Regions from separate parts of the Rhizobium phaseoli genome, predicted to be linked through region 1. Evidence: riboswitches for the same ligand, from Rfam matches in the RefSeq annotation. Region 1 holds a riboswitch; each other region holds the start of a gene.
The links. Region 1 has a riboswitch for cobalamin ahead of AMC88_RS17715 (CbtB domain-containing protein). Riboswitches for the same ligand answer to the same signal wherever they lie in the genome.
Positions count from the first base shown of each region.

Region 2: it holds a riboswitch for cobalamin, as region 1 does, so the genes downstream of both, cobU (bifunctional adenosylcobinamide kinase/adenosylcobinamide-phosphate guanylyltransferase) here and AMC88_RS17715 (CbtB domain-containing protein) in region 1, are expected to answer to the same signal.
Region 3: it holds a riboswitch for cobalamin, as region 1 does, so the genes downstream of both, bluB (5,6-dimethylbenzimidazole synthase) here and AMC88_RS17715 (CbtB domain-containing protein) in region 1, are expected to answer to the same signal.
Region 4: it holds a riboswitch for cobalamin, as region 1 does, so the genes downstream of both, nrdH (glutaredoxin-like protein NrdH) here and AMC88_RS17715 (CbtB domain-containing protein) in region 1, are expected to answer to the same signal.

Region 1 covers NZ_CP013532.1:3,670,457-3,678,136, reverse strand. Annotated here, with positions in the region: gene AMC88_RS17725 (putative bifunctional diguanylate cyclase/phosphodiesterase) at 62-1,633, opposite strand; gene AMC88_RS17720 (histidine phosphatase family protein) at 2,119-2,673, opposite strand; adenosylcobalamin (AdoCbl) riboswitch at 2,750-2,892, shown strand; gene AMC88_RS17715 (CbtB domain-containing protein) at 2,905-3,114, shown strand; gene AMC88_RS17710 (CbtA family protein) at 3,127-3,861, shown strand; gene AMC88_RS17705 (hypothetical protein) at 3,858-4,484, shown strand; gene AMC88_RS17700 (sulfite oxidase-like oxidoreductase) at 4,469-5,131, opposite strand; gene AMC88_RS17695 (sensor histidine kinase) at 5,244-7,118, shown strand; gene AMC88_RS17690 (sigma-54-dependent transcriptional regulator) at 7,115-7,680, shown strand, end outside.
Region 2 covers NZ_CP013532.1:2,617,729-2,625,408, reverse strand. Annotated here, with positions in the region: gene AMC88_RS12725 (cobyric acid synthase) at 1-846, shown strand, start outside; partial or broken gene AMC88_RS32000 (SDR family oxidoreductase) at 860-1,039, shown strand; gene AMC88_RS12720 (adenylate/guanylate cyclase domain-containing protein) at 1,299-2,387, shown strand; gene AMC88_RS12715 (chloride channel protein) at 2,392-4,182, opposite strand; cobalamin riboswitch at 4,413-4,806, shown strand; gene cobU (bifunctional adenosylcobinamide kinase/adenosylcobinamide-phosphate guanylyltransferase) at 5,109-5,630, shown strand; gene cobW (cobalamin biosynthesis protein CobW) at 5,635-6,681, shown strand; gene cobN (cobaltochelatase subunit CobN) at 6,686-7,680, shown strand, end outside.
Region 3 covers NZ_CP013532.1:2,480,478-2,488,157, reverse strand. Annotated here, with positions in the region: gene AMC88_RS12060 (NAD+ synthase) at 1-947, shown strand, start outside; gene AMC88_RS12055 (TolB family protein) at 1,047-1,877, shown strand; gene AMC88_RS12050 (hypothetical protein) at 2,211-2,777, shown strand; gene AMC88_RS12045 (3-deoxy-7-phosphoheptulonate synthase) at 3,009-4,076, opposite strand; cobalamin riboswitch at 4,448-4,634, shown strand; gene bluB (5,6-dimethylbenzimidazole synthase) at 4,677-5,366, shown strand; gene AMC88_RS12035 (DUF2865 domain-containing protein) at 5,370-6,464, opposite strand; partial or broken gene AMC88_RS34050 (RNase H family protein) at 6,595-6,693, shown strand; gene AMC88_RS12030 (NADP-dependent malic enzyme) at 6,795-7,680, opposite strand, start outside.
Region 4 covers NZ_CP013532.1:4,002,786-4,010,465, reverse strand. Annotated here, with positions in the region: gene AMC88_RS19220 (TIGR03862 family flavoprotein) at 1-925, opposite strand, end outside; gene AMC88_RS19215 (MerR family transcriptional regulator) at 992-1,414, opposite strand; gene AMC88_RS19210 (heavy metal translocating P-type ATPase) at 1,486-3,729, shown strand; cobalamin riboswitch at 3,920-4,145, shown strand; gene nrdH (glutaredoxin-like protein NrdH) at 4,405-4,626, shown strand; gene nrdI (class Ib ribonucleoside-diphosphate reductase assembly flavoprotein NrdI) at 4,643-5,047, shown strand; gene nrdE (class 1b ribonucleoside-diphosphate reductase subunit alpha) at 5,026-7,230, shown strand; gene nrdF (class 1b ribonucleoside-diphosphate reductase subunit beta) at 7,410-7,680, shown strand, end outside.

The sequences.
Region 1 (7,680 bases):
AAAGGCATGCATTGGTCCATCGGTTATTTTGCCGCGGTGCAGCCCATCATCTGAAGCTCCGTCAGGCCGTCGACGCCAGATTGGCGTTGCGGTCGCGGATAAAGATGCCCGCCTCGGCGGCGGGCATCGCCTTGCCGAAGAGATAGCCCTGGCCGATGTCGCAGCCGAGTTGCAGCAGGAAGGCGAGCTGGCCATGCTCCTCGATACCTTCCGCAGTCGTCTTGATATTGAGGCTTCTGCCGAGGCCAAGCATGGCGCGGACGATCTTTTCCTGGCGTTCGTCGTCGCGATAGGTGGCGATGAAGCTCTTGTCGATCTTGATCTTGTCGAAGCGGTAGCGGGCGAGCTGGGCGAGGCTCGAATAGCCGGTGCCGAAATCGTCGAGGGCGATCTGGATGCCGGCCGCGTGCAACTCATCGAGGATGACGGCGGCGATGGCGGGATCCTGAATCAGCGCGTTTTCCGTGATTTCCACTTCCAGGCGCTGCGGCGGCAGGCGGCTTGCGGAAAGGACTTTAAGGATGCGGGAGGTCAGCAGCTTGTCTTCCATCTGCACCGGCGAGACGTTGAAGGACAACATGACATGCGCCGGCCAGGTGAGCGCGTCGCTACAGGCCTGGGTGAGCAGATCCTCGAACAGGGCGGTGATCATGCCGGTTTCCTCGGCAATGTCGATAAAAACCGGAGGTGGAATGTGGATGCCATCCTCGCCCGTCCAGCGCGCCAGCGCTTCGAAACCGCAGAGCTGACCAGTCTTCAGGTCGATCAGCGGCTGATAGAAGGGCTTGATGTCCTTATTGGCGATTGCGGCACGCAGCCTGGTTTCCAGGGAGGCGCGCTCCGCTACCTTGTCCTGCATCGAGGTTTCAAAGACGAGATAATGATTGGGACCGCGTGATTTGGCCTCATACATAGCGAGATCGGCGCGGTGGGCGGCATTCTCCAGCGGTTCGGTCCCCTCAGCCCAGCGATCGTAGCCGACGCTGGCACCGACTTCGACGGCAAAGCCGTCGATATGGATCGGCCGAGTCACGGCCTGGATCAGCAGCTTGGCGAAACGCTCCTCCCGCTGCGCCGTCAGGGCGAAGGCGACAATGATGAATTCGTCGCCGCCGAAGCGATAGACGCAATCGGCATTGCCGAGCGCGCAGATGCGCCTGGCGACTTCGATCAACAGCACGTCGCCGCCCTTGTGGCCGACGAGATCGTTGACCTTCTTGAAGCCGTCGAGATCGACCGAGAAGATGGTGACGTTGTGGTCCCATTCCTCGATTTCGGCCTCGTCGCTTTTGACCGGCCGTGCGAGGATCTTGCGCTCGAAGGCGTAACGGTTCGGCAGCTTGGTCAGATGATCGTGGGTTGCTGTCCAATCGGCCTTCGCCTGGGCGGCGACGCCCAGTTCCATTTCCTTGCGCAGGTCGGCAATCCGCAGCACCGAATAAATGAAGCTCATGGCGCCGGAGATGCCGAGCCCAAGAACGAGCTTGTCGGCGCCGTAGTCGCCGAAACCGGTCATGAAGGAAGCCAGGCTGTCGTCGAAGTGCAGCAGTGTACCGAGGAGCCAGAGGGTTATTCCAAACCCGACAACCGACATGCATTGCCTTCCGGCCCTGCTTTGGAAAAACACCGGCATTATGCCTTCTCCATCTCCACCCGCGTCGAGATATCACGAAAATCTGAAATGTTCGTTGAAACCAGAAGGCGAATTATCAGAGGGGGCGGTTTGCCGCTGTGCCGTCAGGAGACTGGATAACGTTGCGATGCAACCAGGATTAGCATTGCAGCTATTGCACCGATTTCGACCATAAGGAGAATAATTGCCGCAGCCAGTTGGCACTGCAAAGATCAGAAAGAAGAACAACGAAGGCGAGCGTGCTGTCGCATGCTCGCCCTTTTTCGTGCTTCAGGCGGTGACAATCAACAGCGGAACGCTGACGATGAGACCGGCCAGTACCGTGTACGTGGCGAAGCGCATCAAACGCAGGCGCCGCGTACGTTCTCCACTCCAATCATATGTCATTCTTCCATCTCCTTGGGACAAGGAAGTAGTCCCGGCAAACCGGGTTCAACAGCAATGATGCGATTTGCTTGTGTAAGGCTGGATAAGATGAGGAATTTCTAATGCTGGAAGCGCAGAGACCAGCGGCTGCCGTTGCTGGTCATACGAAGGATGGCAAGTGGCTCGACGTCGCTCAGCCAGAAGGAAGAGGGCGGCGCTTGAAGCACATGCGCGACCGCCGCCCGGATGACGGCCGCGTGGCTGACGGCGATGACGTGACCGCCGAGGCCCGATTGGCTGTCCATCCAGCCGGCGACGCGCTTTCGCAACTCAGCAAGACTCTCGCCGCCGTGCGCTGTTGCTTCCGGCTCGGTCATCCAGACAATGAGGTTTTCCGGCTCTTCCGCCTCGATCGCCGCGATCGACTTGCCAGCCCAGCGGCCATGGTCGCAGTCGCGAAGCGACGGCTCTATCGCGGCCCGAAGCCGCAACGCCTCGGCTGTCTGGCGGGCGCGCAAGGCGGGGCTCGTGACAATACGGTCGGCGCGGGGCAGGGCGGCCATCCTGCCCGCTTCTTCTGCGGCCTTGCCTTCCAGCGGTTCGTCGAGCGGGAACAGGGCCTTGCGGCTCGCAGCCGTCGCGCCGTGGCAGATCCAGGTGAGGCGCGTGTTCACGGTCGTGCTGATCTCCGGATAGCGGTGGGGATGGCCCTTAGGCGCTCGTGAAGTTTCGTTGACAGTGTCTTCGGCGTGCAGATATAACCGTGCTGTTGCGGGTTTGGAAGCCGGTGGAAATCCGGCGCGGTCGCGCCACTGTGACCAGCGTGTCGAAAACTCTTCGCGCTGGAAGTCAGACCCTGCCGCACAAGCACTCTTTCGACTGAACGCGTCATTCCGGAGGAATACATGTCTGACACCACTTTCACGCCCGTCGCGGTACCGGCGCCGATCCCCGTCGGCGAAATCCTCCCCTGGGCGATCTTCGGCGGCCTGCTGATGCTCATCGCCATCTATTTCGTCGGCACCGAGGAAGGCGCAATGGCGCTGTTCAATGGCATGTATGTGCATGAGTTCGTGCATGACGGCCGTCATCTCCTCGGCTTTCCCTGCCACTAAGGGAATACTGACATGGTTGGAAACCTTTTGCTTCGCGGCATGTTCGCGGGCCTGATTGCTGGCATCCTCGTTTTCGCCTTCGCCCACACCTTCGGCGAGCCGCTGGTCGATGCGGCGATCGCCTTCGAGGAGGCGAGCGCGCAGGCGGCTGGGCAAGCGGCCGAACCTGAAATCGTCAGCCGCGCCACGCAGGCCGGCCTTGGCCTCTTCACCGGCGTCATGGCCTACAGCGTTGCCGTCGGTGGGCTTTTTGCCCTCGCCTTTGCTTTCGTGCACGGCCGCTTCAGCGCTCTTTCGGCGCGTGGCACCTCTGCCGCCATCGCCATCGCCGCCTTCGTGGCGATCGTGCTCGTTCCCGGTATCAAATATCCGGCCAATCCGCCGGCGGTCGGCAGCCCCGACACGATCAACGTCAGGACGGAGCTGTTCTTCCTGATGATCGTCGTTTCGGTCGCGGCGCTGATTGCCGCCGTGGCGCTGGCGCGCCGCCTTTGCGAGCGCTTCGGTCTCTGGAACGGCGCGATCATCGCCGGTCTCGCCTATCTCGTCTTCATCGGCGTCGTACTTTATCTGCTGCCGCCGATCAACGAGGTGCCGGAGAATTTTTCGGCAATGGTGCTCTGGCGATTCCGCACGACCTCGCTCGGCATGCACGCGATTCTATGGGCAACGCTCGGCCTTGCCTTCGGAGTGCTGGCGGAAAGACGGCTTGCCCTCAAGGGCGGGCTGCGGCCCGCTTTCCGGTGAGCCGGCGCATCGGCAGGCTTGCGGCTCTCGTGCTGACCGCAAGTCTGTTCCCATTGCTTGCGAGTAACACGTCTGCCCATGAGCGCGGTACCGGCGGCACCCATGCCGGTCTCGATGTCCCCGCTGTTTCCCACGGCGAGATGGCGGTGCTTTCCGATTACCGCAGCGGGATTATCGAGCTCGCGTCGCGGGCGGTCGACACGAACGAACCGTTCCGCCGCGTCCTGAACTATGCCGAGATCCAGTATTCCTATTGTGTGTGGGGCCGGATGCCGGGCAGCGTGAAGGATGAGGAAAGCCCTTTCAACGAATGCGCCCATGCCTATCTTGCGGCGACGAAAGCCGTGCTGCTGTCGATGCGGGAGATGCCGCGGGAGGCGACTGCGGCGGGTGAAATCATCTCGGCTATCGACGCAGATATGGTGCGTCGCGGGCTCGCGCTCATCACCTGCCAGTTCAGCGGCGAGGCCTTCAACACCGCCGACATCGTCAAGCCGAATTGGAGCAAAGTGCCGCTTCATCCTGCCAGCATGGCATCGTTGACAGGAGTTGCTGCCCTGTTCGGTCTTGCCGTCCTTGCGCTTGGACGCGTCTTGCGGCCGACGGCTCAGTCGTCGGAATAGCGCTGTTCGCGCCACGGATCGCCATACATGTGGTAGCCGTTCTTTTCCCAGAACCCGGCCGTGTCGGCGGGCATCAGCTCGATCTGGCGCAGCCATTTGGCGCTTTTCCAGAAATAGAGATGCGGAACGACGAGGCGCATGGGGCCGCCATGATCCGGCGTCAGCGGCCGGCCTTCCCATGAGGTCGCCAGAATCGCGTCCTCGGCGGCGAAATCGACAAGCGGCAGGTTGGTGGTGTAGCCGTCATAACTCGTCAGCATGACGTAGGCCGCCTCCCTCTTCGGAATGGCGAGATCGAGCAGGTCCCGCGTCGAAACGCCTTTCCAGTTGTTGTCGTAGCGCGACCAGGTTGTGACGCAGTGGATATCGCTGACGTTGGTGCTCTGCTCGATCGCCTGGAAGGCGGCCCAGTTGAGGGTGAGCGGTGTTTCGACCAGGCCGCGGACAGCGAGCCGCCAACTGTCGGTGGAAATGACCGGCTGCTGGCCGAGGTCGAGCACCGGCCAGTTCTTGACGAGGTGCTGACCGGGCGGCAGACGCTCGGCTTGAGGACGGCTGACGCGGCCGGTCAGGAATTTGCCCTCCGCCGCCCAGCGGCGCTTGGAATTGGTCAGCTTGCTGTCGGCGGGCGTCTGGTCGTCGCTCATGAGCGGGTCTCCTTGCGTTGCCGCAATAGGACATTCGGCCCCGCCTGGTGTCAAGTTTCGGCAGACCCTTGGAAATCCCCGTCCGTATCATTAGACTTGGAGCCCGTCGGGCGTGCCTTGCTGGGGAGTGGAGGCAGAAAGGGAGGAGCCGGACCTGTCTTCGAGATATCGTGCGATAGCGGGGCTTTTGGTGGTGCCGCTCGTCATCTTAGCCTTCTTCACCTATGGAAGCGCGATTGCGACGCGCGCCTATATGGAGGAGGCTTCGGCGCAGGCGGGAACGGCATTGCGCCTTGCCGTTTCGGCGCTCAGCGGCCATCTCAACCGCTACGAGGCGCTGCCGGCGCTGATTGCCGATCACGACGATATCAAGGAGTTGGTCAGCACCCCCGACGACATGGCGTTGCGCGAGACTGCCAATCTCTACCTCAAGGAGATCAACGGGCTGTTGAAGTCGTCCGACATCTATGTCGTGAAGCCGGACGGGGAGACGATCGCGGCCAGCAATTATGATGGACCGGGAAGCTTCGTCGGGCAGAATTTCAATTACCGGCCCTATTTTCAGGAGGCGATTGAAGGCCGGCAGGCGCGATTTTATGCGCTCGGCACCACCTCGCTGAAGCGCGGCTATTACTTCTCGGCGCCGATCCGGGTCGAGGCGGATATTCGAGGCGTCATCGTCTTCAAGGTCGATATCGACATGATCGAATCCTCGTGGAGCGGTGGGGAATACAAGATCTTCGTCTCCGATCCGGAGGGCATCATCTTCATGTCGGGCAGCCCGGAATGGCTCTACGGGGCGATCCTGCCGCTGACAGCCGACCGCATCGCCCGTACGGAAGCCTCGCGGCGTTATGCCAATGCCAGGCTGACGGCGCTGCCGGTGACGCGTCATCGCTTCGAACAGCACGAGTTGATGACGCTGGCGAGCGATCGGGGTGCAAGCGAATATTTGGTGCTGTCGCATTACATGCCGGCCGAGGACTGGACGGTGAACGTGCTGATGGAAACCAGCTCCATCCGCGCGCAAGCACGCACCGCACTGGTAGCCGTCTTCCTCATCCTTTGCATCGCAGCGCTTGCCGTCGCTGTGCTTCGCCAGCGGCGGGCGCGGCTTGCCGAGCGCATGCAGATGCAGGCCGAGGCGCAGGGCGAGCTGGAGCGGCGGGTAGAGGAGCGCACCGCCGATCTTGCCCGCGTCAACAGCCGCATCGAAGAGGAGATCTCAGAGCGGCGGTTGACCGAACAGCAGCTTCGCCAGACCCAGGCCGATCTGATCCAGGCCGGCAAGCTTGCCGGACTCGGGCAAATGTCAGCGGCTCTTTCGCATGAGTTCAACCAGCCGCTCGCCGCCGCCAAGACCTATACGGACAGTGCCGCCGTGCTGATCGACCGCGGGCGAATGGAGGAGGCCAGGGACAATATCAGGCGGATCGGCGGGCTGATCGACCGGATGGCCTCGATCAGCCGGCACCTGCGCAACTTCGCCCGCAAACCGAACGAGAAACTCGGGCCGGTTCCTCTCGACGAGGCGATACGCGATACGCTGGAAATCGTCGCATGGCGGCTGAAGGCGGCGGACGCCGAGCTCCGGCTCGATCTCGGAATACGGCCGCCGGTCGTGCGGGCGGGTTCGGTGCGTCTGCAGCAGGTGCTGGTCAACGTCATCTCCAATGCCGCCGATGCCGTCGAAGGGCTGGACGACAGGCGCATCGAGATTTCGGCTTTCAAGGAGGCCGGTAAGGTCGTGCTGACGGTGCGCGATCATGGACCGGGTGTGCCGGCGGCGATTGCCGAGCGCATCTTCGATCCGTTCTTCACGACGAAAGGCGTCGGCAAGGGGCTCGGTCTCGGGCTTTCGATCTCCTATAACATCGTCAAGGATTTCGGCGGCAGCCTTGCCGCCGCCAATCATCCCGAAGGGGGCGCAGTTTTCCGCATTGAGCTGCAATCGGCGGCAGGGCTGATGCCGGAGGCGGCGGAATGAACGAAGCGAAGATCCTGCTGGTCGACGACGAAGAAGAGTTGCGCCGGTCGACGGCGCAGGCGCTGGAGCTTTCCGGCTTCAGCGTCGAGACCTTTTCGAATGGCGATCATGTGCTGGAGCTGATCGGCTACAGCTTTCCCGGGGTCGTGGTCAGCGATATCCGCATGCCCGGCATCGACGGCATGACGCTGATGCAGAAGATCCGCGAGGTCGATCCGGAGGTGCCGGTCATTCTCGTCACCGGCCATGGGGACGTGCAGCTCGCGGTGAAAGCGATGCGGGAGGGCGCCTATGATTTCATCGAGAAGCCGTTCACGGCGGAGATGCTTGCCGGCGTCATTCGCCGGGCGATGGAGCGGCGCGGCCTCGTGCTCGAAAACCGGCTGCTGAAGGCGGTCGCCGGCAAACGCGACGATATCGAGGCGCGGCTGCCGGGACGAACGCAGGTGATGGTGGATCTGCGCTATCGCATCCGGGCGATCGGGGCGAGCGATGCCGATACGCTTATTGTCGGCGAGACCGGCGCTGGCAAGGAAGTGGTGGCCCGTGCGCTTCACGACAT
Region 2 (7,680 bases), 1.1 Mb from region 1:
CTGTTCGATAACGGCATCCGCGCCATCGAAGGCTTCACCGGCTGGCCGTGCTTCGGCGTCGTGCCCTGGCTTTCAGGCGCCGCACGTCTGCCGGCCGAGGATTCCGTCGTGCTCGAACGTCTGGCAAAGGGTGGCGGGGGCGCGCTGAAGATCGCCGTGCCGGTATTACCGCGCATCGCCAATTTTGACGATCTCGACCCGTTGAGGGCGGAGCCGGATGTCGAGCTGGTCTTCATACGATCAGGCGAGCGGTTGCCCGCCGATGCGAGCCTGGTCGTCCTTCCCGGCTCGAAATCGACGATATCGGATCTTGCCGACCTCAGGGCTGCGGGTTGGGATCGCGATCTCTTCGCGCATGTCAGGCGCGGCGGCCGAGTAATCGGTATCTGCGGCGGCTACCAGATGCTCGGCCGCACCGTGCATGATCCGCTCGGGCTCGAGGGCGGGACGCTTGAGACGCCGGGGCTGGCGCTGCTCGACGTCGAGACCGAGATGGCGCCGGAGAAGACGGTGCGCAACAGCCATGCGCGTTCGACCGAATATGATGCACCGCTTGCCGGCTACCAGATCCACCTCGGCATGACGCGCGGCCCGGATTGCGGCCGGCCTTCGGCAATCGTCGACGGCGTGCCCGACGGGGCGCTCTCGGCCAATGGCCTGATCATGGGTACCTATCTCCACGGGCTGTTTGCCAGCGACGCCTACCGCACTCGGCTGCTTCAAAGCTTCGGACTGTCCGGCGAGCGAAGGAATTACCGCGAGAGCGTCGATAAGGCACTCGACGAGATCGCCGGAGAACTGGAACGTTACCTCGACCCGCGCTGGTTGGCCGGGCTGGTAGGTTAGCCCGCCCCCCCCGAATGCGGCAATGGCCGCGAACGAGGAGTTGATGCCCTTCGTGCGCCAGCGCATCCCGGTCCAACGCTGGGGACGCCCTGATGAGATCGCCGGCGCGGCGCTGTTTCTGGCAAGCCGTGCTGCCTCCTTCGTCAACGGCCATGTATTGACCGTCGACGGCGGCATGACGGTCAGGATGTGAGGGCATACCCGCCCGCGTCGTAGCGCCGCGGGATCAAAACTTCCCGTTGATCGCGGCTGGAAATATCGGCTTGGCGCGACTATCAATTGATATGAAGCCAGCGGGTTCGGCATTGCCGCCCATTTGCCCGAATTGCGGTCATAAGATCGCGCCGGCTCATGCGGAGGTTTAGGAAATTAAAGATCATATTCAGTGGCTTATCGATCAGGGAATCACCTGCGAGCATATCGGTGATCTCGTTTCCGGTCTGTGCGAGCGGTTGATCCAGGATGGATTTCCGATCTGGCGGGCGAGCATCAGGATGCCGTCCCTGCATCCGATGTATCGCGGCGTTTCCGCCAGTTTCGTGCGCGGCGGCGCGACCATTCTCGAAAATGCGGAGCACGGCAGCGAGACCGAGCGCAGCTTCGAGAAGACGCCGATCTTCTACCTTTTGAGCCGCGACGAAAGCCGGGGGCGATGGAACCTGGCCAAAGGCGAGGGCCTCCACTACAGCGAGCTCAACGAGTTCGCGCGTGGCGGCGGCACCGACCACGTGATCAGCATTTTCGAATTCCCGAAAGAGGTGGCGCTGCGCGGGCTCGGTTTTTCCCTTACCAGCGACGCGCCGTGCGGATTTTCCGACGGGCAACTGGAGGTCATCGAACAGCTTTTGCCGGCGCTGGGGCTCGCCGCTTACCGGGTGGCTGTGTCGAAGACCGCCACTGAGATTCTTGCGGTCTATACCGGCGCCAAGACGAGCGCGCGCATCTTGGCCGGAGAGACTCAGAGGGGGATGGGCGGTTCTATCAATGCCGCGATCCTGCTTGCCGATCTTCGCGATTTCACGGCCTTGACCGATGTCTATGATCCCGGTGAGATCGTCGGCTTTCTCAACGAGCATTTCGATCTGATCGACCGGCATGTCGAGGAAAATTCCGGCGAGATTCTCAAGTTCATGGGCGACAGCGTGCTTGCGATCTTCCCAACGGACGCCGTGGATTCGAAAAAGGCCTGTCTGGCCGCGTTGGCTTCCGCCAAGAACCTGCTGAAGGCAAACGAAGTGCTCAACCGCGAGCGGACGCTGAATGGCGGCCCGGATATCGGCGTCGATGTCGTGCTTCATGTCGGCGAGGTATTCTATGGTAATGTCGGCGCTCGGGGCAGGCTCGACTTCACGGTGATCGGCAGGGCCGTCAACGAGGCTTCACGGCTCGAAAAGCTTTGCGGCACGCTTGGAGAGAACCTGCTGATGTCGGAGAGCTTCGCGAAGACCTGCGCGGCCGCCAGCGAATATCTGGGCTCTTTCGACTTGCGCGGCGTCTCGAAGAGAGCCGACGTTTTCCGGCTCGCCGACACCGCCTCGTAGCGGCTCAGATCTCGCCCGACACTTCGCGGCGGCGGCGATCGAGTTCTTCGCTGTAGCGGCGCAGCGTGTGGCTTTCGCTAAGCTGGCCGACCACCTTGCGCTCGATCAGATTGTTGACGACGGCGAGCGCTTCGCTTTCGCTCTTGTCAAAGATTGCCGCGGCCTGCCTGGCGTTCATCTGCGGCTGCAGGAAGTCATTGCGGTAGCGGACGAAATCGGCAAGCATCTGGCTCTCGTCCTGAACATCGGTCGGGTTGGCGTAGATCTCGGGCACCAGTACGAGCCCGGCGTATTTGTCGTTCTCCTCGACGAGAATGACACGCTGCGTCGAGCCGATCGGGAAGGCCTTCTTGAACTCCTCCAAGGAGATGCCCGCTTTTGCGGTCTTGACGTCGGCGCGCATCAGCTTGTCGACCGTCAGGTTGCGGATCCAGCCGACGTCATGGGCGCTGCGGATGCTTTCGCCGCGCAGATGGAAGCGCCATGTAGCGAAGGAGTAGCCGAAGGTCGAGCGCACGACGAGCGAGGAGGTGATGACGGCGGCAAGCACCAGCGCCGTGATCGGAAAATCGCCGGTGATCTCGAGCGCCAGGAAGGTCATCGTCAGCGGCCCGCCGATGACGGCGACGGCAAGCGAACTCATTCCGACCACGGCATAGATGACCGGCGTCAGCGTCGCATCGGCGAAATAGGGACCGCAATAGGCAAAGAGCTTGCCGAGCAGGGCGCCCATAAACAGCGAGGCGAAAAACAGGCCACCCCTGAAGCCGGAACCGATCGAAATCGCCGAGGCCAGTGATTTCAGCAGAAACAGGCTTACCAGCGCCGGGATCGTCACGTCGCGTGAAAGGTTGAGATGCAGTGCGCCGTGGCCGGCCGAAAGGACCTGCGGCGAGATCATCGCCAGGAGCCCGACGATGATACCGCCGAGTGCGGGCCGGAAGGGTGGGGCGATCGAACTCTTGCGCGCCAGCTCCTCGATGAAGGCGACGCCCTGCATGAGGAGAATGCCAACACCGGCGCAAAAGCAGCCAAGCAGCAAGGCCGGGATATAATCGGCCGGAACGACGGAGCCGAAGGTGCCGATATCAATGGTGAAATCGCCCTCGGCAAGCAGCCTTGCGGTGAGGGTGGAAACGAGGGCGGAGACCACGACCGGGGTCAGCGAGACGATCGTGTAGGTGCCGATGATCAGTTCGAAGGCGTAGAAGGCGCCGGTCAGCGGCGCGTTGAAGGCGGCGGCGATGGCGCCGGCCGCGCCGCAGCCGACGAGAACGCGCAGGTCCGAGCGGCGCAGCTGCAGCTTCAGGCCGAACTTGGAGGCAATTCCGGCGGCAAGCTGGGTATAACCGGCCTCCAGGCCGACGGAAGCGCCGAAACCGTTTGAGATCAGGTTCTGGACGGCGACGATAATGCTGTCAGTGAGGGAGAGACGGCCGCCATGCAGCGCATTGGCCTCGATCGGATCGACCATCGGTTTCTTGCGCCGTTTCGCCAGCACAAAAAAAAGCAAGCCGAGCAGGACGCCGCCGATGACGGGGGCGGTGAGCAGCAGCATCTTGTCCTCGATGATCGACGCGCTGAGCCTTTCGTTGTCGGCTATGCCGAAGACCAGCTGGTGCAGCTCATTCGAAATGTAGCTCATGCCGGTGACCGCCAGCCCGGAGGCGATGCCGACGACGGCGCCCGCCAGCGACAGGCCGACCTCGCTGCGGCGCGTCAGGGCGCGCAGCCGCCCCGGGTCGAAGAACACACGCAGCGCACGGAAACGGCGCCGATCCAATTTCATAAGCATGGCTAGACAATTAGGCGGAGAGAGGCCCGGTCAAGGGCAGGGGTGCTGTCCGCTTGCGACGCAATTGCGGCAAAAACCCGGCGCGCGGGCTAAATTTTTATGACGTAAGCAACTGATATAAGACGACTTTTTAGCTGGGATAAGTCGCTTTTATGCGAGATCCTCTTCCGGCCGGCCGTCTTCGCAGTCATACCAAGGCCGTTGACTCCATCCCCCGGCTTGCCTAACCATCCTCGGATATAACGGATGGTTTCGGATCGGCAGTTGCCTTTCCGGATGAAAAGGGAATGTGACGGGGTGGACCCAAGCCGGGCGCCTTCATCACAGCCGACCCCGCGACTGTAGAGCGGTCAGGGTCTTCCATCCGGCATCGAGTTCTTTGGCTGACAGCTTGCAATGGTGCAGGCGGGCGAAGGGGCGACGTGCCGGAAAAGCCACTGGAAATGCATGGTGATCAACCGGGGTGGGACGCCTCTTTCTCTACGAATCGTCCGCCTTTTCACAAATGCAGCCGGGAAGGCGAGGCGGATCCGCTGGCACGATCAGGGGCGACCGGATTCCGGTCCGCCCCGATCGCGGCCGATAACCGCGAGCCAGGAGACCTGCCTTCCGTGCCGGGCGAGAAGCCCACCCTTGGGCAAGAGACCCGCTGCCAGCACGGAGGTTGTTTTGGCTGAACGAATGAATTCGGCGCTGCCTTGTGCGGTGCGACGGTGGGGTTTCCCCTTCTCCCCAGCGGGGAGAAGGTGGCCCGAAGGGTCGGATGAGGGGGCCGCGCGGCAGTTCCATCCTTTTGCCCTTCGCGTGCGCTCGGCGCATTCGCGGCTTAGCCGCTCACCCCCTCAACCGCCTGCCGGCACCTTCTCCCCGCTGGGGAGAAGGGGGATTCGGCGCCACCTCGCCCTTCCCAGCGGGAGCGCTTGCACATGACGGCTCCCTCCAATTCCACCTTCATCCTCGGCGGCGCACGCTCCGGCAAATCCCGCTTCGCCGAAAACCTCGTCATCGCGACCGGCCTCGATCGCCATTACATCGCGACCGGCCGAGCCTGGGACGAGGAGATGCAGGCGCGGATTGCCCAGCACAAGGTCGATCGCGGGCCGTCATGGACCACGCACGAAGAGCCCCTCGATCTCGTCGGCGCGCTTGCCGCCATCGATGGCGAGAGGCGCATCGTCCTGATCGACTGCCTGACGCTCTGGGTCACCAATCTGATGATGGAAGAGCGGGATATGGCGGCGGAGTTTGCCGCACTTGCGGATTTCGTCGCGCGGGCAAAGGCGCGGCTCGTTTTCGTCTCCAACGAGGTCGGTCTCGGCATCGTGCCCGAGAACCGCATGGCGCGGGATTTTCGCGATCATGCCGGCCGGCTCCACCAGATGATCGCGGCGAAAGCCGCCGAAGTCTATTTCGTCGCGGCAGGCCTGCCGCTGAAAATGAAGGGTTAGATTTATGAACCAGAAGATTCCCGCAACCGTCATCACCGGCTTTCTCGGCGCCGGCAAGACGACGATGATCCGCAACCTGCTTACCAATGCCGGCGGCAGGAAGATCGCGCTTATCATCAACGAGTTCGGCGATCTCGGCGTCGACGGCGATGTTCTGAAGGGCTGCGGCGCCGAAAACTGCAGCGAGGACGACATTATCGAACTTACCAACGGTTGCATCTGCTGCACCGTCGCCGACGATTTCATCCCGACGATGACCAAGCTGCTTGAGCGTGAACAGCGGCCCGACCACATCGTCATTGAAACTTCAGGCCTCGCCTTGCCGCAGCCGCTGGTCGCGGCCTTCAACTGGCCTGACATTCGCACACAGGTGACCGTCGACGGCGTCGTTACAGTGGTCGACAGCGCGGCTGTCGCCGCCGGCCGTTTCGCCGACGACCACGATGCGGTCGAGGCGGCGCGCAGCGAGGATGAATCGCTCGATCACGAGAGCCCGATCGAGGAGCTGTTCGAGGACCAGCTCACCTGCGCCGATCTGATCGTGCTCAACAAAACCGATCTGATCGACGTGGCCGGTCTCGGACGGGTGCGCGACGAGGTCGCTTCCCGCACCCAGCGCAAGCCGGTGATGATCGAGGCGAAAAACGGCGAAGTGCCGGCCGGCATTCTGCTCGGCCTCGGCATCGGCACGGAGGGCGACCTCGCCAACCGCAAGTCGCACCATGAGCTGGAGCATGAGGACGGTACACCGCACGACCACGACGAATTCGACAGCTTTGTCGTCGAACTCGGCCCGGTCGCCGACCCCGCCGGCTTCGTCGGGGCGCTGAAGAGCATCATATCAGCCCATGATGTGCTGCGCCTGAAGGGCTTCGTCGATGTAGCCGGCAAGCCGATGCGCCTGCAGTTGCAGGCCGTCGGCAGCCGCATCGATCATTATTTCGATCGCCCCTGGGGCTCAGGCGAAGCGCGCACCACCCGTCTCGTCGTCATCGGCCTGCATGAGATGGATCAAGGCGCGGTGAGGGCGGCGATCGAGGCGTTGGTGTAAACCCATGCATCTGCTTCTGGCCCAGCAGGGAACGATCAGCGACGGCGAGGATGCGATCGACCTCGGGCAGACGCCGGGCGATATCCTGTTCCTGTCGGCGGCCGACAGCGAGCTTGCGGCGATCGCGACCGCCCATCGCGCCTGCGGTGGGCCGTATTCGCTGCGGCTTGCCAGCCTGATGAGCCTCAAGCACCCGATGTCGGTCGATACCTATGTCGAGCGCACGGCGCGGCAGGCCAAACTCATCATCGTGCGGGCGCTGGGCGGCGCCAGCTATTTCCGCTATGCGCTGGAGGCGCTGCATGCCTGTGCGGCCCGTAACGGCGCGCTGGTTGCCGTGTTGCCGGGTGACGCCAGGCCGGATGTGGGGCTGGCGCCTTTTTCGAACATCGCGGCCGACGATCTCGATGCACTCTGGGCCTATCTGATCGAGGGGGGCGATGCCAATACGCGCTCCTTTCTCGATTATGCCGGGGCAATATTGTCGGGCGCGGAAAAGCCGGCGCCGGCGGTGCCGCTGATGAAGGCCGGCATCTGGTGGCCGGGGCAGGGGCTGATCGGGGTCGAGGAGTGGCGGCGGGTGACAGCGCCTTCATGGGCCGAGTTTGCGGCGGAGAGTATGGTTGTAGCGGAGGAGGGATTTGAACCCCCGACAATCGCTATCAGCTTCTATCGCGCCCTCGTGCAGAGCGGCGAAACCCGCCCCATCAAAGCGCTAATCGATGCCTTGCAGGCGCAGGGCCTCCGGCCGCTGCCAGTCTTTGCCTACAGCCTTAAGGATCCTGTCTCGACGGGCATTCTCGAGAGCGTGTTCTCGGCGCTGAAACCCGACGTCGTGATCAACACCACGGGCTTTGCGGTCTCCGCACCGGGCGCGGACCGGCAGCCGACGGTGCTGGAGGCGAATGGGGCGATGGTGCTGCAGGCGATCCTGTCGGCCTCATCACGAGAAGCATGGGCGGCCTCCTCGCAAGGCCTGTCGGCGCGCGATCTCGGCAT
Region 3 (7,680 bases), 1.2 Mb from region 1:
CGCTGGCGGTGACGACGTGGAAGCGCGGCGAAAGCGGCTGGCACTGCGCCGAAGGGCCGATGGCGCGTATCCCCGAAGGCGAGGAGGCTGATTACCGCGCCTGCCTGCTCGGCTTTCGCGATTACGTCAATAAGAATGGCTTCAAGACCGTCGTTCTCGGCCTTTCCGGCGGCATCGACTCGGCGATCTGCGCGGCCATCGCCGTCGATGCACTCGGCGAGGAGCGGGTGCGCACCGTTATGCTGCCCTACCGCTATACCTCGGAGGATTCGCTGAAGGACGCGGCCGATTGCGCCAAGGCGCTCGGCTGCCGCTACGACATCGTGCCGATCGAGCAGCCGGTGACGGGCTTCAGCAGCGCGCTTTCCGATCTTTTCGAGGGCACGGAGAGCGGCATCACCGAGGAGAACCTGCAGAGCCGCGCGCGCGGCGTCATCCTGATGGCGATCTCCAACAAGTTCGGCGCGATGGTAGTAACGACGGGCAACAAGTCGGAAATGTCGGTCGGTTACGCCACGCTCTATGGCGACATGAATGGCGGCTTCAACCCGATCAAGGACCTCTACAAGATGCAGGTCTACGCGCTGTCCCGCTGGCGCAACGAGAATGTGCCGCCGAGTGCGCTGGGGCCGTCAGGCGAGGTGATCCCGCAGAATATCATCGACAAGGCGCCGTCCGCCGAACTGCGTCCCGACCAGAAGGACCAGGATTCGCTGCCAGCCTATCCTGTTCTCGACGATATTCTCGAATGCCTGGTCGAGAAGGAGATGGCGGTCGAGGAGATCGTCGCGCGCGGCCATGACGTCGCGACCGTTCACCGCGTCGAGCACCTGCTGTATCTCGCGGAGTACAAGCGCCGGCAATCGGCGCCGGGCGTGAAGATCACCAAGAAGAATTTCGGGCGCGATCGGCGTTATCCCATCACCAACCGGTTCCGGGATCGCTAACGCAATCGAGATCGCTAACGCAATCGAGATCGCTAACGCAAGCGAGATCGCTGAAGCGATCGAGATCGTTGACGCCGTCGATGTCAGGGAGGAGAAGACATGCGCAGCTCGGTCGAGATCTATAATGTCAAGACGGGCAGGGCGCGTGAGGTCTGGCAGACTGATCGGCTGGTGGAAGCGCCGAATTTTGCTCCCGACGGCTCCTATCTCCTGTTGAATGGCGACGGGCTGCTCTTCCGGCTGCCGCTCGATGGCGGCGAGGTTATTCAGGTCGACACCGGCTTTGCCGTCAACTGCAACAATGATCACGGCATCTCGCCTGACGGCACCGAGATCGTCATTTCCGACAAGAGCGAGTTCGGCAAGTCGTCGATCTACATCCTGCCGATCGAAGGCGGCACGCCGCGGCTCGTTACGGAAAATCAGCCCTCCTATTGGCACGGCTGGTCGCCGGATGGGCGCCAGCTCGCCTATTGCGGCATCCGCGACGACCTCTTCGACATCTATACGATCTCCGTCGACGGCGGAGTCGAGACGCGGCTGACGCATGGCGAGGGCCGCAATGACGGGCCGGATTATTCCGCCGATGGGCAATGGATCTACTTCAACTCCAGCCGCACCGGGCTGATGCAGATCTGGCGCATCCATCCCGATGGCACCGGCCTCGAACAGGTGACCTCGGACAATCAGGGCAACTGGTTCGCCCATCCATCGCCCAAGAATGACAAGGTGCTGATCCTGTCCTACGACCCCAGCGTTTTTGACCACCCGCGCGATCTCGACGTGCGGCTGCGGCTGATGGATATGGATGGCGGCAACCTGAAGACGCTGTTCGAGCTATTTGGCGGGCAGGGCACAATCAATGTGCCCTGCTGGTCACCAGACGGTGACGAATTTGCCTACGTCAGGTATTTTCCGGTGAGTTCTTAAGACGGGCGCACCGCCTTTTATGATGGGTGGTGGGTATCTGATGATATCGAGAGAGCGCCTACTCGAACACTTTGCTGGGAACCGTTTCAGAAACCGGCCGTCTTTTAACGCTACCGGCGGCAACTAGCCAGAACAGTCCACCCGGGCAACACGCCGAAGCGGACGGAGTATTCTATTTCAAGATGAGCTGTGGCATTTATTCATCCTCTGAATTGTGGGAAATATTGTGACCTGAATTTCAGTGCTATTCTGGCTGGTAGCGACCGGTCGCCCACTGCTCCAACCCGCTCTTTTGGCATCCGCAAACATGAGGATGAACCTGGAGGTATAGCATTGCTGGCTGTCTTGAGATGCGCGTGGACGCTGCGTGGTTTCACGATCGCCAGCTTCATGGTGGCAATGGGTTTCACAGTCGCAGGATGTTCATATCTTTTTGTCCGTGGTGTCGAGGGAAGCTACCTCGCAACGGGTACTCCGGTGCTGGGAAAGGTGACTGCGAGCAATGAGAGTGAGGAGATGGGGGGAACGATTGAGATCGGCTCGGCCGAAAGGCAGCAATGCAAGGGTCGCTACAGGGTATGGCAGGTGAAGACAAATTTCTGGAAGCTGGAGACCGGCGAGCGAACCTATCGCGGCAAGATCTACTGTCTGGATGGTCGAGCAGGGGCGTTTGAACTCATATCGAAGGATAACGGGAAAACGGGCTCAATCACCGGTCAAATCAATGGTGAGGCATTTCAACTCGATATGTTCGAATCGAAGAGTCGTGAGTGCAAGACCGACGAATGCAGATGGGGCTTGAAGTGGACTTACGAAAACGAGCGCGACAATGTGCGTACCTATTACAGGGTCGCGACTGAACACGAGCCCGATTCAGTGGATCCACGGATGCTCTATTGAATCTGCTCCTATACCGCGTGGCGATGATCCGGCCTCGGCTCCACCCATGATGGCGGGCGGTTGGTTAGTAACCCCACGTTGCTCGTACCAGTTTTCAAATCGGAACTTGGATCGATCATCCGGGCGTGAGTTATGAAGCCGTATCCGGTAGACCTACCCGTGAGATACGGGGTTGGCCCCCACCGCCCCGTTGGGCGGCGGGTGTCTGCCCGCCGCGCTTGATGCTGTTTATCAGGCAGCGAGAGCTGCCTTGCGCCGCTCGCGGGCAGCTTTCGCCAGGTCTTCCAGCACCGCGAGCGACATGTCCCAGTCGATGCAGCCGTCGGTGATGGATTGGCCGTAGACTAGCGGCTTGCCGGGGACGAGATCCTGGCGGCCGGCGACGAGGTTGCTCTCGATCATCATGCCCTTGATGTGGCGGTTGCCGGCGGCGATCTGTCCGGCGACGTTCTTGACCACATGCGGCTGGTTCATCGGGTCCTTGTTGCTGTTTGCATGACTGGCGTCGATGAGGATGCGCGGATCCACGCCCAGCTTGACGGCTTCGCTGACCACCGCCTGGACATCGGCAGCGTCATAATTCGGGCGCTTGCCGCCGCGCAGGATGATGTGGCAGTCCTCGTTGCCCTTCGTTGAGGCAATAGCAGCCTGGCCGTCCTTGGTGACGGCGGGGAAGTGATGCGGCTGCGAGGCGGCGAGGATGGCATCGAGCGCCACGCGTGCGCCGCCATCCGTGCCGTTCTTGAATCCGATCGGGCAGGAAAGGCCGGAGGCGAGTTGGCGATGGATCTGGCTTTCGGTCGTGCGTGCGCCGATCGCGCCCCAGCTCACGAGGTCGGCAATGTATTGCGGCGTGATCGTCTCGAGGAATTCGACGCCAGCGGGCAGGCCCATAGCATTGACGTCGAGCAGCAGGCGCCTGGCAATCCGAAGCCCTTCCTCGATGCAGTAGCTGCCATCGAGATGCGGATCGTTCATCAAGCCTTTCCAGCCGACCGTGGTGCGGGGCTTTTCGAAATAGACGCGCATGACGATCTCGAGGTCGCTGGAAAAGCGCTGCCGCTGTTCCGCCAGCCGCTCGGCATATTCGCGCGCCGCAGCAGGATCGTGGATGGAGCAAGGGCCGATGACGACGATCAGGCGGTCGTCTTCTCCCTCGAGAATCTTATGGATCGCACGACGGTTGCTGGTCACCGTCTCGCTGACGGCAGCGGTTCGGGGGATTTCCGCGATGATATCGGCGGGTTTGGTCAGCGGGGTGATCTCGAGGATACGCAGATCATCGATGGTATCGGACACGGTATGGCTCCTGTTTGGTCATACCGAGCGGAACAAAAAAGCCGCCAGGTAGACTAGCGGCTGTTCGGGTTGTCGTCGCGTCGACTTCAGTTACGCATAGACCCGCATCCGCTGTGAGCAGCGGTACCGATAAAATCGCGAGGCGTAGACAGAAGTGATCGACATGCGGCGTATTTAGCGTGGCGGCCTTCCGTTGTCACGCAGAATCTGCAGCCTGAAAGAAGGGTCGGCCAAAGGCTTGTCCAATGCATTTGCAAGCGTTGTGATGACCAGCCGCTGCCTGTCCACTGGCGGGGCCAGGAAGCCGACCGCTATTTCGTCATGGCCTCTCCAGGCTCTGCTGCCGGCGCTTGCCCGGGAAGCGCTTTCCTGAAATAGATGCTCCGTCAGGTGCCCGCTCTTCAGGCGGGAGAATCGGGAATCCGGTGCAAGACCGGAACGTGCCCAACGCTGTAAGGCCGACGCCCGCCGCTTTACTATGCCACTGGCTTTTGCCGGGAAGGCTGCGGCAGACGGATGACGCCAAGTCAGAAGACCGGCCTGGCAAGATAGACCCAACCCGCGCGGACGGCGGGCGGTTGCGTTGTTGGGGATTTGACGATGCGACCCTTTGATGAGGATGCCATGTCGGCGGCATCCGGTTTTTCTCTGGCCGAACGCGAGGTTGTATATCACGCGATCATGACGCGGCGCGATGTTCGCAGCCAATTCCTGCCCGATCCGTTGCCGGATGACGTCGTGGCGCGGCTCTTGACGGCCGCCCATCACGCGCCCTCCGTCGGCTTCATGCAGCCGTGGAATTTTATCCTGGTGAAAAACCCAGAGGTGCGCGCGCGGGTCCGGGATGCCTTCGCCAAAGCGAATGAGGAAGCGGCACTGATGTTTGACGGCGAGCGGCGGCAGGCGTACCGCTCGCTGAAGCTTGAGGGCATCGCCGAGGCGCCGCTTGGCATATGCGTGACCTGCGATCCCACGCGTAGCGGCAGCGTCGTGCTGGGGCGCACGCACAATCCCAGGATGGATTCCTATTCAACGGTCTGCGCCATCCAGAACCTCTGGCTTGCGGCGCGCGCCGAAGGGATCGGCATCGGCTGGGTCAGCATCTTTCGCGAAGGCGAACTGAAAACCATTCTCGGCATCCCCGATCATATCGAGGTGGTCGCATGGCTCTGTGCCGGCTTCGTCGACCGGCTGTATGACGAGCCGGAGCTTTCCGTCAAAGGCTGGCGGCAGCGGCTGCCGCTCGATGAACTCGTCTTCCACGATGGCTGGGGACGGAGCGAGCCGTAGCGGTCACTGCTGTTGCGGCTGCGGGCCTGGCTTTGCCGGATTGGCAAGATCGATCGAGCCCTGGTCGCCGGCCAGGAATTGTGGACCGACCTGGCGGACCTTGTTCTGCGTGGGATCGTAGGGACGATCTGGAACGGATGGTTGCGGGGAGGGTGTTGTCGCTGCACCTTTTGTCGGCGGATTGGTGCGGATCGTGGTGATCGAGCCCTGCGGCGGCGGCTCGCCCACCGCCTGCTTGCTGCGCATCTCTTCGTAATAGGCGGTGAGATTGCAGGCGCAGGTATTTTTTTCACCAGGCGCGCGGTTCTTGTAGGCGAAGGCGTTCTGCATGGCGCTGTAAGGTGAGCCGGTTGCCACCGAAATCATGTTCGAGGCTTCCGTGCTCCTGACGTCGCGATAGAAGAGCTCGGTCTCGATGCCGGGGCACATCTTGGCACAGGTCTCAGCATCGCGGCCGAAATCGACCGAGGTGGCGTTCGAACTGATCGGGAAGAAGCCGCCATCGCAGCTGCGCACGCAGATGGTGCTGACCGGCGAAAGCATCTCGGTGCGCGGCAGGCCATAACGCGGATCGATCTCTTCACCGCCTCCGAGCGGAATGAAGGTATCGCCGCGCATCGCCTGCTCGTCGATGCTCGGGGCAGGGTCGTCGGCGCTGCTCTCGGACGGGTCGTAGAAATTCTCGCTGTTGCAGCCGTTCTGCTCGAGCGCGGCCATCAATTCGCGGCGCCCGCCGTCATCACCGCCGCCCTGACGCAGTTCGGCGCGGCGATCCTGGAGATAGCGGATATTGTCGATCATCCGGGCTTCGGCCTGCGAGAGCTCGGCGCAATAATCACCATTCTCGCCGCCAATCACCACCATGCTGCCCGAGGTGCAACCGTAGCTGCGCAGGTCGTTGCGGACCTTGCGCAGCTCAAGATTCTGCTCGGCAATTGCGCCGGCAAAGTGGCGTGCTTCCGGCCCATTGCCGGTGCCGATGGATCGCGGCAAGTCGGCCAGACGACCGCGCAAGTCGTCGCAGATGGCGCTCGTCTCGGCAGCGACGGGCGTCGCGACGGCAAGGAGAAGCACAAAAGACAGGTTTCGGCGTTTCACGGCGTCGTCCCGGAATGAGCAAACGGTCGGTGGGTCGAATGCGACTTCAACCGGCCGCGCGTTTTCCTTAACGCATTTCTCTTAATAAGCTCAGTGAAATTTCTAGCGTATTTTCGTCATCTTTTCCAGCAAAGGCCATTCAGGGATTGCTGGCAACGAACGGGCCGATGCGCTCGCCGACAGAGGGCGTCTGTCGCTAGAGCATGATGGCGAACAGTGTGAGCGGTAAGATTCAGATTTCAGGCCGACCGGGGCCTAAAATCATCCTGTTCTAGCGGGCGGTTGATATGGCTTCGCCGGGGCCGGCGCTCTCGTTTGGCGGCAGCCGGCTTAAGCCGGCTGCGATGCCTCGACGACGGCCAATGCCGCCATGTTGACGACGCCGCGGGAGGTGACGGAGGGAGCGAGGATATGGGCTGGCATGGCGGCGCCGAGGAGGATCGGGCCGACATGCAGGCCATCCGTCATCGACTTGACCACGCCGAGCGTGATGTTGGCGGCATCGAGGTTCGGGAAAACCAGCAGGTTTGCCTCGTCATGCAGCGTCGTGTGCGGCATGACGCGTTTGCGCAGGGCTTCGGTGATGGCGCTTTCGCCGTGCATTTCGCCATCGACTTCGAGATCGGGGGCGGCGTCGCGCACGAGCTGCAGGGCGTTGCGCATCTTGGTGGCGCTTTCGGATTCGCGCGAGCCGAAATTGGAATGCGAGACGAGAGCGGCGCGCGGGGTGATGCCGAAACGGCGGATTTCCTCGGCGGCCATCACCGTTGCCTCGGCGATCTCCTCGGCGCTTGGATTGAAGGTGACGTAGGTGTCCGTGAAGAAGGTGGCGCCGCGCTGTGAGATCATCAGGCTGAGCGCAGAGAAATCACGCACGTTCGGACGCTTGCCGATGATCTGGCGCACGTCGCGCAGATGCTTTTCATAGCGGCCTTCGAGGCCGCAGATCAGCGCATCGGCTTCGCCGCGCCTCAGCGCCAGCGCCCCGATGACTGTCGTGTTGGTGCGCACGATGGTGCGGGCGGCTTCCGGAATGACGCCGCGGCGGCCGACGAGCGAGAAATAGAGATCGACATATTCGCGGAAGCGCGGATCGTCTTCCGGATTGATGACTTCGAAATCCTGCAGCGGGCGAATGCGCAGGCCGTAGCGCTTGAGCCGGGTTTCGATGACCTGCGGACGGCCGATGAGGATCGGCTTGGCCAGGCCTTCTTCA
Region 4 (7,680 bases), 330 kb from region 1:
CGAATTCCCGCAGCAACGCCGCCTTGACACTGTCGAGGCCGGCGCCCTTGCGCAGGCGGTTTGAAAAGCTCGATTTGGCGTCCTGGCGCGTGAGGTCGCGGGTCAGCCTTTCGATCGTCCGACCCGGGGCGAGGTCGAGCGTCAGGGCAGCACTGCCGCGGTTCAGCAGTTGATCGCGAAGGCTTGCCGCATGGGCATAGACCAGGCTGCCCTCGATGCCGTTTGCGCTGATGACGAATTCGCCAGGAAAAGTGCCCGCACCGGAGGTGGCGGTGACCGATTTCACCGGCTCGCCGGCGAAACGCTCGCGGAAACTTTCGCTCCAGCCGACGACGAAGCCGCAATTGGCGGGCTGGAAGGCGTCGATCTCGACGCCCTTCTCCGATAGCCACGGCAGCCAGCTTGCATCGGAGCCGAGGCGCGGCCAGCTGGCGCCGCCGAGCGCCAGCAGGGCTGCGTCACAATGGACGATGCTGCGCCCTTCCGGCGTTTCGAAAACATAGCCCCCATCGGCAAAACCGATCCAGCGATGGCGGGTGCGAAGCGTGGCGCCCTGCGCCTCCAGCCGTTTGAGCCAGGCGCGCAGCAAGGGCGAGGCTTTCATCACATCCGGGAAAACCCTGCCGGACGAGCCGACGAAAGTCTCGGTTCCGAGCCCTGCTGCCCAATCTCTTATGTCGCCAGGGGTAAAGGCATCGAGCGCCGGGCGCAGGCGGGCGGAGGCCGCACCGAAGCGCGTTGCGAAACGGGCATAATCCTCGGAATGGGTGATGTTCAGTCCCGATTTGCCGGCCAGCAGAAACTTGCGAGCGAAGGTCGGCATGGCGTCGTACACCGTCACCGTATGGCCGGAGAGCGAAAGCAGTTCGGCCGCCGCCAGGCCCGCCGGGCCACCGCCGATGATCGCAATTCGCTTCTGGTTCATGAATGTCTTCGCCCGATTCTTCCGGTGCAGTTTTGGCGCGGCTGCGCCTTGCCTGCAAGGGCGGGATCAGTGATGCGAATGCGTGCACTGGCCGTGGTCGGCGAGGACCTCGATGACACGGCATTGGTCGACGCGGCCATGGCCGCAACCTTCCACCATGGTTTCGAGTTCGGCCTTCAGCGCCATCAAGCTGCGGATGCGCTGCTCGACCTCGACGAGACGAGCCTTGGCGATGGCATCGGCCGAGGCGCAGGATTGGTGAGGATCATCCTGCAGGGTGAGCAGCGTGCGGATCGCCTCGATTTCGAAGCCGAGTTCGCGGGCATGGCGGATGAAGGTGAGGCGGTTGATATCGGCAGGTTCGAAGGAGCGCTGGTTGCCTTCGCTGCGGCTCGGGACCGCGAGCAGACCGATGCTCTCGTAATAACGCACCGTCGGCACTTTGACCCCGCTCCGGCGAGCGGCTTCGCCGATCGTGATCTTTTTCATGATTTTCCTCTTGCACCTCTAGTCGCTAGAGGATGTAGGAGGGATGCTTCTGTTTGACAAGGAAGCGGATCATGGCTGAGACGAACGAGGCACGATACCGGGTCGGCGGCATGGATTGCGCCGCCTGTGCGAGCAAGATCGATACGGCGGTCAGGCGCGTCGCAGGGGTGGCCGATGTTTCCGTCTCGGTGATGGCGGGCACGATGATCGTCCGGCATGACGGCAGCAGCGACCTCAAGGCGATCGAGAAGAAGGTGACGGGGCTCGGTTATTCGGTCTCGCCTTTTGCCGGAAGCATGGTGCCGACGCATGAGCATGGCTCGCATGATCATCACGACCATGATCACGATCACGCGGGTCATGATCACGATCATGAGGGTCATGATCATGACCATGCGCATGGCAAGGCCGAAATCGAAGGTCTGCATGGGCATGACCATGGACCGATGACCGGTCCCTGGTGGCAAAGCCGGAAGGGCCGGTTCACCATCCTCTCGGGTGCGGCGCTGATCGCTGCTTATGCCGTCGGCCATCTCGTGCCGACGATTGCACCTTATACCTTTATCGTCGCTATGCTGGTCGGGCTGGTACCGATCGCGCGGCGCGCGGTCATGGCGGCTCGATCGGGCACGCCATTCTCGATCGAGATGCTGATGACGATTGCCGCCGTCGGCGCCGTCATCATCAATGCCGGCGAGGAGGCAGCCACCGTCGTGTTCCTGTTTCTCGTCGGCGAGCTGCTGGAGGGTGTGGCGGCCGGCAAGGCGCGCGAAAGCATCCAGTCGCTGACGGCCCTGGTGCCGAAGAACGCGCTGCTGGAAGACAATGGTCAGACGCGTGAGGTGCCGGCGGAAAGCCTTGCCGTCGGCGCCATCATCATGGTGCGTCCGGGCGACCGCATCTCGGCTGATGGCATCATCGTGTCAGGCGAGAGCGCGATCGACGAGGCGCCGGTGACGGGCGAGAGCACACCAGTGCGCAAGGGTGTGGATGCCGCCGTCTTTGCCGGAACGGTGAACGGCGACGCAGTGCTCAGGGTTCGTGTCACGGCGGCGGCCGCCGACAACACGATTGCCCGTATTGTCAAGCTGGTCGAGGAGGCACAGGAATTGAAGGCGCCGACCGAACGCTTCATCGATCGGTTCTCGCGCTATTACACGCCCGGCGTGGTGATGGTCGCAGCACTTGTCGCGGTGGTTCCGCCGATGTTCCTCTCCGGCGCCTGGGGCGAATGGATCTATAAGGGCCTTGCCATCCTGCTGATCGGCTGTCCCTGTGCGCTCGTCATTTCGACGCCGGCGGCGATCGCCGCCTCGCTTTCATCAGGCGCGCGGCGGGGTCTGCTGATGAAGGGCGGCGCGGTCTTGGAAGCGCTCGGCAAGGTCACGATGGTCGCTTTCGACAAGACGGGCACGCTGACGGAAGGCAAGCCTAAGGTGACCGATATCGTCGCCTTCGGAATGAGCGAGGCGCAGGTCTTGTCGCGCGCGGCAGTGCTGGAGCAGGGCTCCAGCCATCCCTTGGCGCTGGCGATCCTCAACCGCGCTAGGGCAGACGGCGTTCCCGTGCCGCCGGCTTTCGAACTGGAAGCGCTGCCGGGCAAAGGTGTCCGCGGCAAAGTCGGCGGCGAGACGCTCGATCTGCTGTCGCCGTCCGCGGCCCGCGAGCGCGGCGCCCTCGACGGCGAAAGGGATGCAGGCATTATGGCGCTGAACGACGAGGGCAAGAGCGTGTCGGTGCTGCTCGTCAACAATGTTGCGGCCGGCCTGGTCGCCATGCGCGACGAGCCGCGCGAGGATGCCAAGGTGGGGCTTTCCACGCTCAGGTCGGCCGGTGTCAAAGCAATGATGCTGACGGGCGACAACAAGCGGACGGCGGCCGCCGTTGCCGGCATGCTCGGCATCGACTGGCGCGGCGAGATGATGCCCGAGGACAAACAGCGGGTCGTCGTCGAATTGAAACGCCAGGGTTTCGTCGTCGCCAAGGTCGGCGACGGCATCAACGACGCGCCGGCGCTGGCGGCTGCCCATATCGGCATCGCCATGGGCGGCGGCACCGATGTGGCGCTGGAGACGGCGGATGCCGCCGTGCTGCACGGGCGCGTCGGCGACGTGGCACGGATGATCGAACTGTCGAAACGGACGATGCGCAACATCCTGCAGAATATCACCATCGCGCTCGGTCTGAAGGGGGTGTTTCTGGTGACGACCATTGCCGGCATCACCGGGCTCTGGCCGGCGATTCTTGCCGATACCGGCGCCACCGTGCTGGTGACGATCAACGCGCTCAGGCTGCTTCGACTAAAGGGACAATGACTATTCGGGGACGACTCGTGCCGGACCGGGAAACAAAAATCTGAGGCCCGGCTACAGGCCATCCGAACCTTCTCCACAGCCTCGTGTCGTTAAGCCTTCCTTATCCATATTTTTCACAGGAACGCAGCGATTTCAAACCTGTCGTAACGCGATGCACAAACCATCCGTTGACGTAATTCTGGATTCGCGTACTATATCTAGTGTTCAAGGTTCCTTCGATTCGTCAGGATCGCGGGCGAAGATGGGAATACGGTGCGTTTCGCCATGACGGCGCAACAAGGCCGGAGCTGCCCCCGCAACTGTAAGCGGCGAGCAACTGTCCGATTTCAGGTCACTGAGGCATGATGCCTCGGGAAGGCTGGGGCAGCGTGCTTCGACCCGCGAGCCAGGAGACCTGCCTTGAACGAGATGTCCACGGGCGGGGTGTCCGGAAGGTCGCGTGCATGAAAGCGGAACGATCCGCGCCTGTTGCGCTGCCCTGAACGCCCGCATGAGCACTTCGGGGTTGAAGTCATGTCCAGAATATCAAGGCCGCCGCCCGCGCAAATCCCGAAGGGGATCGTATCGGGCGTTTAAACCGCCGACTTTGCCAGATCACCATCAAGCGTTGCCCCGGACGTCGCAAGGCGCCCGATCCCAGTATTGCGTCCTGAATTTGACATCACGAGGAACATGATGAGCGTTACCGTCTATAGCAAACCCGCCTGCGTCCAATGCACCGCCACCTATCGCGCCCTCGATCGCCTGGGTGTCGACTACGATATCGTCGATATCTCCCAGGATGCAGAAGCGCTCGATCGCGTCCGCAGCCTCGGCTACATGCAGGCGCCCGTCGTCATCGCCGGCGAGCGGCATTGGGCGGGTTTCCGTCCCGATATGATCAGCGCGCTCTCCTGACCCGAGGAGAAAGGCGATGGGGCTGATCGTTTATTATTCCAGCCGATCCGAAAATACCCATCGCTTCGTCGCCAGGCTCGGATTGCGCGCGGCCCGCATTCCGGCGAGCGGTGCGGACGCGTTTCATATCCGCGAACCCTTCGTGCTTGTTGTGCCGACCTATAGCAGCGGTGACGGCAAGGGCGCCGTTCCCAAGCAGGTGATCCGTTGCCTGAACGATGCGGAGAACCGAAAACACATCCGGGGCGTGATTGCCGCGGGCAACAGCAATTTCGGTGAGACATACGGGCTCGCCGGCGACGTGATCTCGCGCAAATGCCAGGTGCCTTACCTCTACAGGTTCGAGCTCATGGGCACGGAGGAGGATGTCGCCAACGTCAAACACGGAATGGAACGATTTTGGACACGGGAACAACTCTGACGCGGGATGCCGGCGCAAAACCGCATAACACTTTTGCTCATCCCACCGGCGAACGCTCTTTGAAAGCGGCGGAAGCGCTCGACTATCACGCGCTGAACGCGATGCTGAACCTCTATGACGATGAGGGACGGATCCAGCTCGACAAGGACCGCATGGCGGCCAAGCAGTATTTTCTGCAGCATGTGAACCAGAACACCGTGTTCTTTCACAATCTCAGGGAAAAGCTCGATTACCTCGTGACCGAGGGCTATTACGAGCAGGAGGTGCTCGACCAGTATTCCTTCAATTTCGTGCGCGACCTGTTCGACCAGGCCTATGCCAGGAAGTTCCGTTTCCCGACCTTCCTCGGCGCCTTCAAATATTACACCAGCTATACGCTGAAGACCTTCGACGGAAAGCGCTATCTCGAGCGCTACGAGGATCGCATCTGCATGGTGGCGCTGACGCTGGCGCGCGGCGACGAGGCGCTTGCCCGCGACATGGTCGACGAAATCATTTCCGGCCGTTTCCAGCCGGCAACGCCGACCTTCCTCAATGCCGGCAAGAAGCAGCGCGGCGAACTCGTCTCCTGCTTCCTGCTGCGGGTCGAGGACAATATGGAATCGATCGGTCGGTCGATCAATTCGGCGCTGCAATTGTCGAAGCGCGGTGGCGGCGTGGCGCTGTCACTGACGAACATCCGTGAGGCCGGCGCCCCGATCAAGCAGATCGAGAATCAGTCGTCGGGCATCATTCCCGTCATGAAGCTGCTCGAAGACAGTTTTTCCTATGCCAACCAGCTCGGTGCTCGCCAGGGGGCGGGCGCCGTCTACCTCAACGCCCATCATCCTGATATCATGCGGTTTCTCGATACCAAGCGCGAAAATGTCGACGAGAAGATCCGCATCAAGACGCTGTCGCTCGGCGTCGTCGTGCCCGACATCACCTTCGAACTCGCGAAAAACAACGAGGACATGTACCTGTTCTCGCCCTATGACGTGGAGCGCGTCTACGGCGTGCCCTTCACCGAAATTTCGGTGACGGAAAAGTATCGCGAGATGGTGGGGGATGCGCGCATCTCGAAGAAGAAGATCAAGGCGCGCGAATTTTTCCAGGTGCTCGCCGAGATCCAGTTCGAGAGTGGTTATCCCTACATCATGTTCGAGGACACGGTGAACCGGGCGAACCCGATTGACGGGCGCATTTCGATGAGCAATCTCTGCTCCGAGATCCTGCAGGTCAGCGAGGCAAGCGAATACAATGACGACCTCTCCTACAAGCATCTCGGCAAGGATATTTCCTGCAATCTTGGCTCGCTGAACATTGCCGCAGCCATGGATTCCGCCGATTTCGGCAAGACGATCGAGACCTCGATCCGGGCGCTGACGGCCGTTTCCGACATGAGCCATATTGCCTCGGTGCCGTCGATCGAGAAGGGCAATGACGAGAGCCATGCGATCGGGCTCGGCCAGATGAACCTGCACGGCTATCTCGCCCGCGAGCGCATCTTCTACGGTTCGGAGGAAGGCGTCGATTTCACCAACATCTATTTCTATACGGTGACCTATCACGCGATCCGCGCCTCGAACCTGCTGGCGGTCGAACGCGGCACAAGCTTCAAGGGCTTCGAAAATTCGAAATATGCCTGCGGCGACTATTTCGACAAATACACCGAGCAGGAATGGAAGCCGGCGACCGAGAAGGTGCAGGCGCTGTTCGACAAATCAGGAATCCATATTCCGACACAGGACGATTGGGCGGAGTTGAAGACGGCTGTCATGGCGTCCGGCCTCTATAATCAGAACCTGCAGGCGGTGCCGCCGACGGGATCGATCTCCTATATCAACCACTCGACCTCCTCCATCCATCCGATCGTCTCGAAAATCGAGATCCGCAAGGAAGGCAAGATCGGCCGGGTCTATTATCCGGCCCCGTTCATGACCAACGACAATCTCGATTATTATCAGGACGCCTACGAGATCGGGGCGGAGAAGATCATCGATACCTATGCGGCGGCGACCCAGCATGTCGACCAGGGCCTGTCGCTGACCCTGTTCTTCCGCGACACGGCGACGACGCGCGATATCAACAAGGCGCAGATTTACGCCTGGAAGAAGGGCATCAAGACGATCTACTACATCCGCCTTCGCCAGATGGCGCTGTCCGGCACCGAGGTGCAGGGCTGCGTGTCTTGTACGCTGTGAGTTTGCGCTGCTGGCCGAGAGTTTCGAGCTTGTAGCCCCCTCATCCGCCTGCCGGCACCTTCTCCCCGATGGGGAGAAGAGACAAGCCGATTGCATGGCGTTCCCCTCTCCCCAGCGGGGAGAGGGCAGGGTGAGGGGGCCCCGCACCCCGTTAGAATTTGTGGAAGAAAGACCACCCAATGAACATATCCATAAAGCCAATCAGCCGCGTGCGCGCCATCAATTGGAACCGCATTGAGGACGATAAGGATCTCGAAGTCTGGAACCGGTTGACCGGCAATTTCTGGCTGCCGGAGAAGGTGCCGCTGTCCAATGACATTCCCTCCTGGGCGACGCTGACGGCGGCCGAGCAGCAGCTGACCATCCGTGTCTTCACCGGGCTGACGCTGCTCGACACGATCCAGAACGGCGTCGGCGCGATCAGATTGATGGAAGATGCGATGACGCCGC